2 regions of the Hydrogenovibrio thermophilus genome follow, and region 1 is predicted to be linked to the other one. Evidence: predicted binding sites of a transcription regulator. Region 1 holds the regulator's gene; the other holds the start of a gene.
The links. Region 1 encodes HrcA, which represses chaperone genes, less so after heat shock. Its sites were predicted from a motif close to TTAGCACTCNNNNNNNNNGAGTGCTAA; they were not measured.
Positions count from the first base shown of each region.

Region 2: a site for HrcA is predicted at 2,221-2,247, ahead of rpoH (RNA polymerase sigma factor RpoH). Genes of this name have one in related genera too.

Region 1 covers NZ_CP035033.1:1,052,504-1,058,608, forward strand. The annotation lists gene recN (DNA repair protein RecN) at 1-170, opposite strand, end outside; gene EPV75_RS04865 (NAD(+) kinase) at 208-1,083, opposite strand; gene hrcA (heat-inducible transcriptional repressor HrcA) at 1,271-2,299, shown strand; gene grpE (nucleotide exchange factor GrpE) at 2,479-3,036, shown strand; gene dnaK (molecular chaperone DnaK) at 3,193-5,112, shown strand; gene dnaJ (molecular chaperone DnaJ) at 5,353-6,105, shown strand, end outside.
Region 2 covers NZ_CP035033.1:2,509,627-2,515,731, forward strand. The annotation lists gene purT (formate-dependent phosphoribosylglycinamide formyltransferase) at 71-1,252, shown strand; gene EPV75_RS11725 (flagellar export chaperone FliS) at 1,581-2,015, shown strand; gene rpoH (RNA polymerase sigma factor RpoH) at 2,304-3,158, shown strand; gene EPV75_RS11735 (D-hexose-6-phosphate mutarotase) at 3,247-4,170, opposite strand; gene aroB (3-dehydroquinate synthase) at 4,210-5,292, opposite strand; gene aroK (shikimate kinase AroK) at 5,303-5,827, opposite strand; gene gmk (guanylate kinase) at 5,994-6,105, shown strand, end outside.

The DNA.
Region 1 (6,105 bases):
TGGCGAACCAGCGCGCTGTCGGCGCGTTCGCCCAACGCCAGCCCGAGGGCATCCAGCAAAATCGATTTACCGGCGCCGGTTTCACCCGTCAAGGTGGTGAAACCGGATTCGAAATTCAGGTGCAGTTTTTCAATCAAGGCCAGGTTTTGAATGGTCAGTTCTTGTAGCATGTCGCTCCTAAGTTGCTCGGTGCCTGTGACGGCGCATTTACAGCTTTTGTCCCCAGTTGAGTTTGGCTCTTAGCAGTTCGTAATGATCATGGTTTTTCGGGTGGACCATTTTAATGAAATTGGGGTGACGCGTCACGATGGTTTCGTAGTGTGCCATAAATTGAAAGGAACGCTGGCCGTCGCAAATGATGGACGCCACGCTGCAGCAGTTGGCGTGCGGTCGAATCAGAACTTCGCTGTCGCCGGACACCACCACCGGGCGGTTACTCATGGTGTGCGGGTTGATGGAGACCAGTGAAATCACATTCAAGCCGGCGTCGACAATCGGGCCGCCGGCGGATAGTGAATAGGCGGTGGAGCCGGTTGGCGTGGAGACGATCAGGCCATCCGAGCGTTGGCTGTTCAGAAAACGGTTGTCGACGAAGGTTTCGAATTCGATCATGCGCGGCGAATCGTTTTTGTGCAGCACCACATCGTTAAAGGCCACTTCTTCAAACAGGGTTTCGCCGTCTTTTTTGATGACAACTTTTAACAGTGTGCGTTCTTCGCATTGGTAATCATCGGCCAGCACTTCGTCCAGGGTGTCAAGCATGGTGTCGGGTGACACGTCGGTTAAAAAGCCCAAACGCCCGAGGTTGATGCCGAGAATCGGAATGTTGTAATTGACGATGGAACGCGCCACGTCGAGAAAGGTGCCATCGCCGCCGACGACAATCGCGAAATCGATGGTTTCCAGCAGTTCGGAACGTTCCTGGCGTTCAATGCCGTAACGGTCAATGGGAAAATCCGAGCAGGAGCGTTGATCCAGCAACACGCGCTTGTCTTTTTCCTGAAAGTACAGAATCAGCTTATCAATCACTTCCCAGGACTGAATGCCGTTGTATTTGGCGAAAATTCCGATTTTACTGAACATGCGTTATATCCTTCGTCGAGCGGGTTGACAGTCGTTGGTCGTCATCCGCCTCTTGAAAATTTCCGTTTTATACCCATAATGCTTTTGAGTCCAATTTATGAGCTAGAATATTAAGCATCATTTTACGTTAAGCAAGTACTATTTTTGCCTAACATCCGTTAAAGAATGACGAGTGTCGCTGCGCTGTATGAACTTGAATGAACGATCACAACTGCTTTTCAAACACTTAATGGTATTATACCTGAATGAGGGACGGCCCGTCGGGTCATCCGTGCTGGCGAAAATGCCGGACGTTTCGGTCAGTTCCGCCACCATTCGTAATGTCATGGCAGACCTGGAAAGGATGGGGCTGATTCATTCGCCGCACACCTCCGCGGGACGCGTACCCACCGAGCACGGCTTTAGGGTGTTTGTGGATTCGATCCTGACGGTGCAGCCGTTGAATGCCTCGTCGATGAAGCAAATCGAACAAGGCTTCGATAAAGCGCAAACTCAGGAGGAGTTGCTGGGTTCCGCCTCGCAGATTTTGTCCGGCTTGACGGGCATGGCGAGTTTGGTGATGCTGCCGAACCAAGAACAGGAAGTCTTGCGCCATATCGACTTTGTGCGTTTGAACGACAAGCGCGCTTTGGTGGTGCTGGTGCTGAACGACTTGGATGTTCAAAACCGGGTCATCGAATTTGACGAGCCGGTGTCGGCCTCGCATTTGGAACAGGCGGGCAACTACCTGAACGCGCATTTCGCCGGCCGTCACCTGTATGAAGTCAAACAACTGCTGGTGCAGCGCATGGACGAGTTGCGCAAAACCATGGACCAGCTGATGGTGTCGATTGTCGAAGCCACTGATGAAGTCATTGACGACAAAATGAAGCAGGGCATGCCGTATTTTATTTCCGGTCAGACCAATTTGTTGAATTACGACGAACTGGCCGATGCCGAAAAGCTGCGCGCCTTGTTTCAATCCTTCGAAGAGCATTCCGATATGCTCAATCTGCTCAATAAAAGCATGCAGGCCAAGGGCGTTCAAGTTTTTATCGGCCAGGAATGCGGCAATGAAAGTTATCAGAACTGCAGCGTCATCACTACGCCTTACGAGCGTGACGGCGAAGTGATGGGCGTGCTGGGTGTGGTCGGGCCGAGTCGAATGCCGTACGATAAAATCGTGCCGCGTGTCGATATGACCGCACGGATTCTCAGCTCCCTACTCAATAAGTGATCAACACGGAATCATCCAAAACGACCAGGCCTGGTCGTTTTCGGGATTGCGCGGAACGACACCGTCCTGAATCGTCTTCGCAAAATTTAATGCAAAAAATTCATTTTGGGCGCTTGAAACCCTGAAAAGCGTCCTTATAAACCCCCTGATTTTACAGTTATCAACTTCTGGAGATTTTTATGTCTGAAAACAAGGCAGAACTGAACGAAGAACACATTCCAACGGCGGAAGACGGTGTTTCCGAAGAAACCCACCAAGCCGAAGACGCCGTCGAACATGACCTGGAAGCGATGTTGGACGAGGCCAAAAAAGAAGCCGATGCGCAAAAAGAGTTGGCGCTGCGCACCCTGGCCGATATGGAAAACTTAAAACGTCGTACCCGTTTGGACGTGGAAAACGCGCATAAATTTGCGTTGGAAAAATTCGTTGGCGAATTGCTGCCGGTATTGGATTCCATGGAAATGGGCTTGGACGCGGCATCGAAAGATGATGCCTCCGCGGACAGCATCCGTGAAGGCTTGGATATGACATTCAAGCAATTCCTGGACGTGATGCAGAAGTTCAATGTGGAGCGTGTGGACCCGGCGGGCGAGAAGTTTGACCCGCAATTGCACGAAGCCATGACCATGGTGCCGTCGCCGGATCACGAATCGCAATCGGTGATTGAAGTCTTCCAGAAAGGCTATGTTCTGAACGAGCGTCTGGTCCGTCCGGCGCGTGTTGTGGTGGCGCAATAAGCGGTAAACGGCCAAGGGCGAAAAAATACGAAAAAACTTTCGATGCCGCCCTTGAATAATCTCAGGCGCCCCCTATATAAAAGCTAACACAAAAAACTTTACGTATTAATTTGAAAGGCTTTGCCTCGCGAAGCCATGAAATTTGGAGATAAACGAATGGGAAAAATTATCGGGATTGACCTCGGGACAACGAACTCATGTGTCGCGGTAATGGAAGGGAAAGAAACCAAAGTCATTCCTAACGCGGAAGGGGCTCGTACCACACCTTCCATCGTGGCTTACGCAAACGACGGTGAAGTCTTGGTCGGGGATTCGGCCAAGCGTCAAGCGGTGACCAACCCTGAAAACACTTTGTTCGCCATCAAGCGTCTGATTGGCCGTCGTGCCGACGATGCCGTGGTGCAAAAAGACAAGGATATGGTGCCTTATAAAATCATTCCTGCCGATAATGGCGATGCATGGGTGGAAGTCGGTGACAAGAAATTGTCTCCGCAAGAAGTGTCTGCGCGTACGTTGATGAAAATGAAGAAAACGGCTGAAGATTATCTGGGCCATGAAGTGACCGAGGCGGTTATTACGGTACCGGCTTACTTCAACGACTCGCAACGTCAAGCCACCAAAGATGCCGGTAAAATCGCGGGTCTGGAAGTGAAGCGTATCATCAACGAACCGACGGCTGCGGCCTTGGCTTACGGTATGGACAAAGTCAAAGCGGACAGCAAAATCGCGGTTTACGACTTGGGTGGCGGGACCTTCGATATCTCCATCATCGAAGTGGCCGATCTGGACGGTGAAAAACAAGTCGAAGTACTGTCGACCAACGGGGACACGTTCCTGGGTGGGGAAGACTTCGATAACGTCATCGTGGATTACATCGCCGAAGAGTTCAAGAAAGACCAGAACGTGGACTTGAAACTGGATAAGTTGGCACTGCAACGTGTGCGTGAAGCTGCGGAAAAGGCCAAAATCGAGTTGTCTTCCCGTGAACAGACCGACATCAACCTGCCGTATGTGACGGCGGATGCCACCGGTCCGAAACACTTGAACATGAAAATCACACGTGCCAAGTTCGAATCCTTGATCGAAGGTTTGGTTGAGCGTTCCATCGAGCCATGTCGCATCGCATTGAAAGACGCCGGTTTGTCGGCTTCTGAAATCGACGACGTGATTTTGGTCGGTGGTTCCACACGTGTACCGATGGTGCAAGCGAAAGTAAAAGAGTTCTTCGGTAAAGAACCACGTAAAGACGTGAATCCGGATGAAGCGGTTGCCATGGGGGCGGCCATTCAAGGTGGTGTTCTTTCCGGTGACGTGAACGACGTACTGTTGCTTGACGTGACTCCGCTTTCCTTGGGGATTGAAACCATGGGCGGCGTGATGACCAAACTGATCGAGAAAAATACGACGATTCCGACGCGTAAGTCGCAAACCTTCTCGACGGCGGAAGACAATCAGGCGGCCGTTACCATTCATGTCCTGCAAGGTGAGCGTGAAGTGGCTTCCGGTAACAAATCGCTGGGTCAGTTCAATCTGGACGAAATCCCACCGGCGCCACGTGGTACGCCGCAAATCGAAGTGACGTTCGACATTGATGCCAACGGTATCCTGAACGTTTCGGCGAAAGACAAGGCGACCAACAAAGAGCAGCACATCACCATTCAAGCGTCTTCCGGTCTGTCCGAAGACGAAATCGAAGCGATGGTGAAGGATGCCGAAGCGCACGCCGCGGAAGACGCCAAGCTGAAAGAGTTGGTGGAAGCACGTAACCAGGCCGATGCCATGATCCACGGTACGAAGAAACTGTTGGAAGAACAAGGCGAAGGCGTGGATGCGGCCGAGAAAGAAGCGATCGAGAAAGCGATTGCCGACTTGGAAGAAGCTGTGAAAGGCGACGACAAAGCGGCCATCGATGAAAAATCGCAAGCATTGGCGGCAGCGAGTCAGAAACTGGCCGAAAAAGCCTATGCTCAGCAACCGGGCGCCGATGCCGGTGCGCAGGAGCAAGGTTCCGCCAATAATGCCGATGACGACATCGTCGATGCCGAGTTTGAAGAAGTCAACGACGACAAAAAATAATTCGGTTAGGTTCGATAACAGGGCCTAATTGAATACCAAAATCGGTATAATGCGGGCCATTCTCAAGAATGGCCCGTTTTTTTATGCCTCACTGCGCAATGGACTTTGCGGTTCAATTACCATTCAAAAAGATAGGATAACCCCGACCGTTTCTGGAAAATCGCCAGGCCTGGTCATTTTCGGTTTTATCGTATGGTTTTGAATATTAATTGACCGATTTAACAAGATATCTGAATCATTATGAGCAAAAGAGATTACTACGAAATTCTGGAAGTATCGGCCACGGCGTCGGACGGCGAAATCAAAAAAGCCTACCGAAAACTGGCGATGCGTTATCACCCGGACCGTAACCCGGACAACAAAGACGCCGAAGATAAGTTCAAGGAAGCGTCCGAAGCGTATGAAATCCTGTCCGACCCGCAAAAACGCCAGGCCTATGATCAGTTCGGTCATGCCGGCGTAGACGGTAGTGCGGGCCAAGGCGGCTTCGGAGGCGGCGGTTTTGCGGACTTCGGCGATATCTTCGGCGATATCTTCGGAGGTGGTTTTGGTGGCCGTCGCGGCCCGCAGCCGGGGAACGACCTGCAATACGAATTGGAAATCTCACTGGAAGACGCGGTGTCCGGCACCACCGTCGATATCCGTATTCCAACCAAAGAGTTGTGTGAAGCCTGTGACGGCTCCGGTGCCGAACCGGGTTCGGATGTGCAAACCTGTCCGACCTGTCAGGGCGCGGGCCAGGTTCGTGTTCAGCAAGGTTTCTTTGCGGTATCGCGTACCTGTCCGAACTGTCACGGTACCGGTAAAATCGTCAAAACGCCGTGTAAGGCGTGTCGCGGCGAAGGCTATAAGCACAGCCACAAGACCTTGTCGGTCAAGATTCCGGCCGGAGTCGATAATGGCGACCGCATTCGCCTGCAAGGCGAGGGCGAAGCCGGTGAGCCGGGCGCGCCGCATGGCGATTTGTATGTGCGCATTCGCGTCAAAGAACAC
Region 2 (6,105 bases), 1.2 Mb from region 1:
AACTTTCAGCTTTAGCGGCCGATATATAATGCTATTTTCTCGTTAACTTCTCATAAGCAAAGGGGATGCCATGTTACAGATTGGGACACCATTTTCACCGACCGCCACTAAAATTTTGCTCTGCGGATCCGGCGAATTGGGCAAAGAAGTGGCCATTGAAGCCCAGCGTCTCGGCCTGGAAGTCATCGCCTTGGACCGCTATGAAAATGCCCCTGCCATGCAGGTGGCGGACCGCAGCTACACCCTGAGCATGCTGGATGGCGATGCTTTACGCGCCATCATCGAAACGGAAAAACCGGATTACATCGTGCCGGAAATCGAAGCCATCGCCACCGACACCTTGGCGGAGTTGGAAGCGGAAGGCTACAATGTCGTCCCCACGGCCAAAGCCACCCAGTTGACCATGAACCGCGAAGGCATCCGCCGCCTGGCCGCGGAAACGCTTTCCTTGCCGACCAGCCCTTACGCGTTTGCCGATAACGAAGCGGACTTTTTTGCCGCCGTGGAACACATCGGCATGCCGTGCGTGGTGAAGCCGATTATGAGTTCCTCCGGTAAGGGTCAGAGCGTCATCAAAACCGCCAATGACATCGAATCCGCCTGGCAATACGCCCAAGAAGGCGGCCGTGCCGGAAAAGGCAAAGTCATCGTTGAAGGCTTTGTCGACTTCGATTATGAAATCACGCTACTGACCATCCGTCATAAAAATGGCACTGCATTCTGTGCGCCGATTGGCCACCACCAAGAAGATGGCGATTATCGCCAGTCCTGGCAACCGCACCCGATGTCAGACACCGCCATCGCCAAAGCCGAAGACATTGCCACTCAAATCACCGATGCATTAGGGGGACTCGGCTTGTTCGGCGTGGAGCTGTTCATCAAAGGCGATGAGGTCATTTTCAGTGAAGTCTCTCCGCGCCCGCACGATACCGGCTTGGTGACATTGATTTCACAAGACGTTTCCGAGTTTGCCTTGCACGTGCGCGCCATTCTCGGCCTGCCGATTCCCAATATCGCTCAGCACGGACCATCGGCTTCCAGCGTGATTTTGCCGACCGGGCAATCCACCCAAACCCGCTTTTCCGGTCTGGAAAACGCGCTGGCGGAACCGGACACTCAACTGCGCCTGTTCGGCAAACCGGAAATCGCCGGACGCCGCCGCATGGGGGTTGCCCTGGCACGCGCCGAAACCATTGAAGACGCCATCGAAAAAGCCAAACGGGCCGCCGCGGCGGTGCAGGTAGATTTTTAACGCCCCCTCCCCAGCCACCAAACAGTTATCTCAATCTCGCTGTGAACCTTGGCGGTTCACGGCCTTCCATTTTAGTCCCGACAGAACCCTAAACTAAAACCTGCCATTTTTTTGGCAATCGCTTTTCACCCCCACTTTTTTCCACAAAAATTGCCAGGCCTGGCCGTTTTTAAAAAACGAAATAACGTTAATATTCAACCGGTTAAGTTAAAAATAACTTTTGTGGCACGCTCTCTGCTGAACAATTCCCAACACGACAACGCATCGCTCAGCAACACAATATGAATAAGGGCGGATGTGACTTTCATTTGCACACAGGAGTTGAACCATGACAACCAACCACAATATGGCGACCGAAGTAAAAGCCCCGATTCTTCAGGAATACAACAAAAACCCAAATGCGGAATCCCACTTGGCGGACAACCCGAGCAAAACCATCCTATTGCTGTTGCAAGGCGTGGTCGATAAAGGCAACCTGGCCAAAGTCTGCCACCAAAGCAATGCTCTGGTTGAAAAAGGGTTCCACCTGGGCCGCATGACCACCATTCTGGACGCCCTGCGTGACCGTTTAAGCTTGACACAAAACAGCCCGTTGGCGTTCGATCTGGATGAACTTTACCGCTATGCGGACAAATCAATCCAAGAAGCGGTTTTTGAAAAAGACACCTTTTATTTGGACAGTGCCATTGAAATTCTGACTGAAGTCCGTGATGCCTGGCTGGAAATGATGCAACAATCCGGTCAAGTCGCGATGGACGACTAACCCCAGTTTCACCCATCGGCCGAAGTCTTATTCGGCCGTTTTAACCCTTCCAAACCGACTTTAATGTCCCTTTAGCACTCGCCAAGCACGGCAGCCTCCAACAGCCCATACACACCCAACACATAACTTTAATAGTTAAAAACAAGTTTATGTTTTTAAAGAATATTAATCTTTTAATATTTTGGTCATTTTTTGTCAAAAAACATTAGCACTCTCTTGACTTGACTGCTAAAAAAAGTGTAGTATGATGACATTAATGATTAAACCGAATACACAAGGAGAAAGCGCATGACAAATCAACTGATTCCGTTCGCGAATAATCTTACTCCTGGCCAGAACCTTGAAAGCTATTTGAGAACCGTTCAGACCATACCGCAATTGTCGGCTGAGGAAGAAAGAACGCTCGCGGAACAATTGTATTATCAGCAGGACCTGGAAGCGGCTCGCCAGCTGATTCTGTCCTCTCTACGCTATGTGGTGCCGATTGCCCGTTCGTACAAAGGGTACGGCTTGCCGCTGGGTGACATTATTCAAGAAGGCAACATTGGCTTGATGAAAGCGGTGAAACGCTTTAATCCGGCTGAGAATGTCCGCTTAATGACCTTTGCCGTGCATTGGGTACGCGCCGAAATCAATGAATACGTGATTCGTAACTGGCGTATCGTCAAAACCGCCACCACCAAAGCACAGCGCAAACTGTTCTTTAAACTGCGTAGCACGAAAAAATCGTTGGAATGGTTCGGTGATAAAGACGCCGACGCCGTGGCAGAAGAACTCGGCGTGACCCGTAAAGACGTACTGGAAATGGAAACCCGTCTGTATGGGCAGGACATGTCCGTTGATTTGCCGTCCGACGATGACGAGTCACCGGCAAAGAATTATCCGGTACTGGTCAGCCCGGAACTGGATCCGGAAACGCAACTGGTAAACGAATCCCAAGCGGATTATGAGCTGAACCAGATGAAACAAGCGTTGCTGAGCCTGGATGAACGTAGCCGCGACATTCTGCAACAACGCTGGTTAAGCGAAAGCAAAACCGGCCTAAAAGAATTGTCGGAAAAATACGGCGTGTCCATGGAGCGTATTCGCCAAATCGAACAACAGGCAATGAAAAAATTGCGTTCCAATATGGTCTTCGGCTGAGATTTCACCGCAACCCCACAAACTAAAACGGCGCTTTTCAGCGCCGTTTTTATTTCCGTCCGTTATCAATCGATTCACTATCAACCACTTAACTCGACTCGGCCGAATACGCCTGTTCCGTCAACATCATGCGCAAGGTGTGTTCGGAACCGGGAGCCACGGTCACGGCATTCTGCAGCACATTACCGGCTTCGACACACAGCATTTTCGGCCAGGCCTGGTCATTCATGTCGGCAAAACCTTTGATGATTTCCGGCCCCGGATTCCACACCACCGACGATACGGCCGATTCTTTTTCAATGCGTATGCAGCGGTTATAACCCGGATCCCGAATAATTACCGGCTCCGTCTGATCGATGAAGACCGAGTCAATCGGCGGCTGAATTTTAAGCGGTGCGGTTTGGAAATAGCTTTCGGCGTAAGTGAGCTTGTCAAAACACTCACTGCCCTGTAGCCCGTCAACCACAACCTCCGGCGCATTCGACACCGAAAAATAAGTATGCAGCGCTTCGGTAATATCGACCGGTTGATCGCTCAAATTATGCGTCGTCAAAGACAATGCCAGAGACTCCCCGATGGTGACCGTCAATTGCAGTTCAAAAGCGTGCGGCCATAATGCCAAAGTGTCGGGCGACGACGCTGAGGTCAGCACCAGCTTGGTTTGTGTCGGCGACACGGCGGAAACCGATGCCAGCTCCCAGACTTGGTTACGCACGAACCCGTGGGCCGGCAACCCCGGTTTATCGGCCTGCCCGAACCACGGCCAGCAAACTGGAATACCGCCACGGACCGGCTTTTCGCCACTGTAAACCGCGGACTCCGACACCCAAAGCCAATCTTGCTGGGAGGTTGCTTCCGACAAGGGCGTGAAGCTCAGCACACTGGCGCCGTGAGTCGTCAATAAAGCGTTTGCAGCCGCATTCCTCACTTCCACCATCACCAAACCGTCTTGGCGGTAAAAGCGTACGCCTTCCACGGAAAACGTTTGTTGCAATGCTTCGACACTCTGCATGGTCACTCCTTAAGGACGGTTAGGAAAGGTCTGATTGACTCAACGGTACTCGGTCAGAGTTCTTTCCAAAAGCGCCGGCGAATAATCGCCGGTGACATACGCTTGCCCAATGGCTTTCAGCAACACCAAACGAATCTTGCCGGCCTGGACTTTTTTATCCCCGGCCATCAATGCCAGAAAGCGTTCATTGGGCATGTCATCGGTGGACGGCGGCAACACCGGCAAACGCGCGGCACTTAAAATCGCCGCGGCGCGATCCTGATCGGCCTGGGTCAAATCGCCCATCAACTTGGACAGGTAAATCGCCTGCATCATCCCGGCACTCACGCCTTCGCCGTGCAGCCAAACGCCATAGCCCATTCCGGCCTCAATGGCGTGGCCGAACGTGTGCCCCAAATTAAACAGCGCCCGCAATCCGGCCTCTTTTTCATCCTTGGCGACAATGTCCGCTTTATTCTGACAGGAACGTTCGATGGCTTCCGCCAAAACATCGGCTTTGCGATCCAGCAGGCCTGGTAGATTTTGCTCCAACCACTCAAAGAACGGATAATCGACAATCAGACCGTACTTGATGACTTCCGCCAAGCCGGCGGACAATTCACGGTCTTCCAAGGTGTTCAAGGTATCGGTGTCGATGACCACACACTCGGGCTGATGAAACGCGCCGATCATGTTTTTGCCTTGTGGGTGGTTCACCCCGGTTTTACCGCCGACCGAAGAGTCCACCTGAGACAACAATGTCGTCGGCATTTGAATGAAATTCACCCCGCGCTGATAGGCCGCCGCGGCAAACCCGGTCATATCCCCAATGACCCCGCCGCCCAAGGCGACAAAGGTACACTTTCGGTCGAAATGATGTTCAATGGCAACGTCGAAAATGCGGTTCAAAATCTCCAGGTTTTTATACTGCTCGCCGTCCGGTAACACCACCGTTTGCACATCGTAATCGGAAAAGGTTTGTTTGACCCGCTCCAAATACAACGGCGCCACCGTGGTATTGGAGACAATCAGCACCTGCGTGCCGGTCACATAGGGTTGAATCAATTCCGGCTGGTCAATCAGGCCTTGACCGATGAAAATAGGGTAACTGCGATCCCCTAAATCGACTGTAAGAGTTTTCAATTGCTCATCCTTAAATCACTTGCTGTTGCTGAAGGCGGTCAACAATCTGTTTCACCACGCGATGCACCGACACCTGTTCGGTTTCAATCACCAAATCGGCCACTTCTTCGTACAAGGGGCCACGCTCCTCGATGACTTGACGCAACACCGCCTTCGGGTCTTCGGTTTGCAATAACGGACGGTTACGGTCGTGACGCGTTCGCTGCACCAAGGCTTCCACCGACGATTTCAAATACACCACGAACCCGCGTGTCCGAAGACACTTGCGGTTTTCCGCCATCAGCACCGCGCCGCCACCGGTCGCCAACACGATTTCCGGCCGCTGCGTCAACTCGTCAATCACGCCGGCCTCACGCGCCCGAAAACCGGACTCGCCTTCGATATCAAAAATCATCGGAATGGTGGCGCCGGTTTTTGCTTCGATTTCATGGTCGCTGTCGACGAATTCATAGCGGAGCTTTTCCGCCAGAAAACGGCCGACCGTCGACTTGCCCGCACCCATCGGACCCACTAAAAAAATACTTTTATTTTGCATATTTCTTATTGTAGCCTAATCGCAACAAATTTAGGTAAACTCTGTTAAAATGTCGTGTCTAAAATAAGCGATGCTGCCAATACGCTTACCGAATCAAGCGCCTTATCCGTCCAGCATCCTTTTCAGAACGATTGCAACAGACGAGACGCTAAGGAATCAAACTCTTATGGCTGGCACGCTTTTTATTATCTCCGCACCGTCCGGTGCCGGTAAAACGTCACTGGTAACCAAGCTGATTGAACGAGACAGCCGCATCCAAGCGTCCATTTCCAGCACGA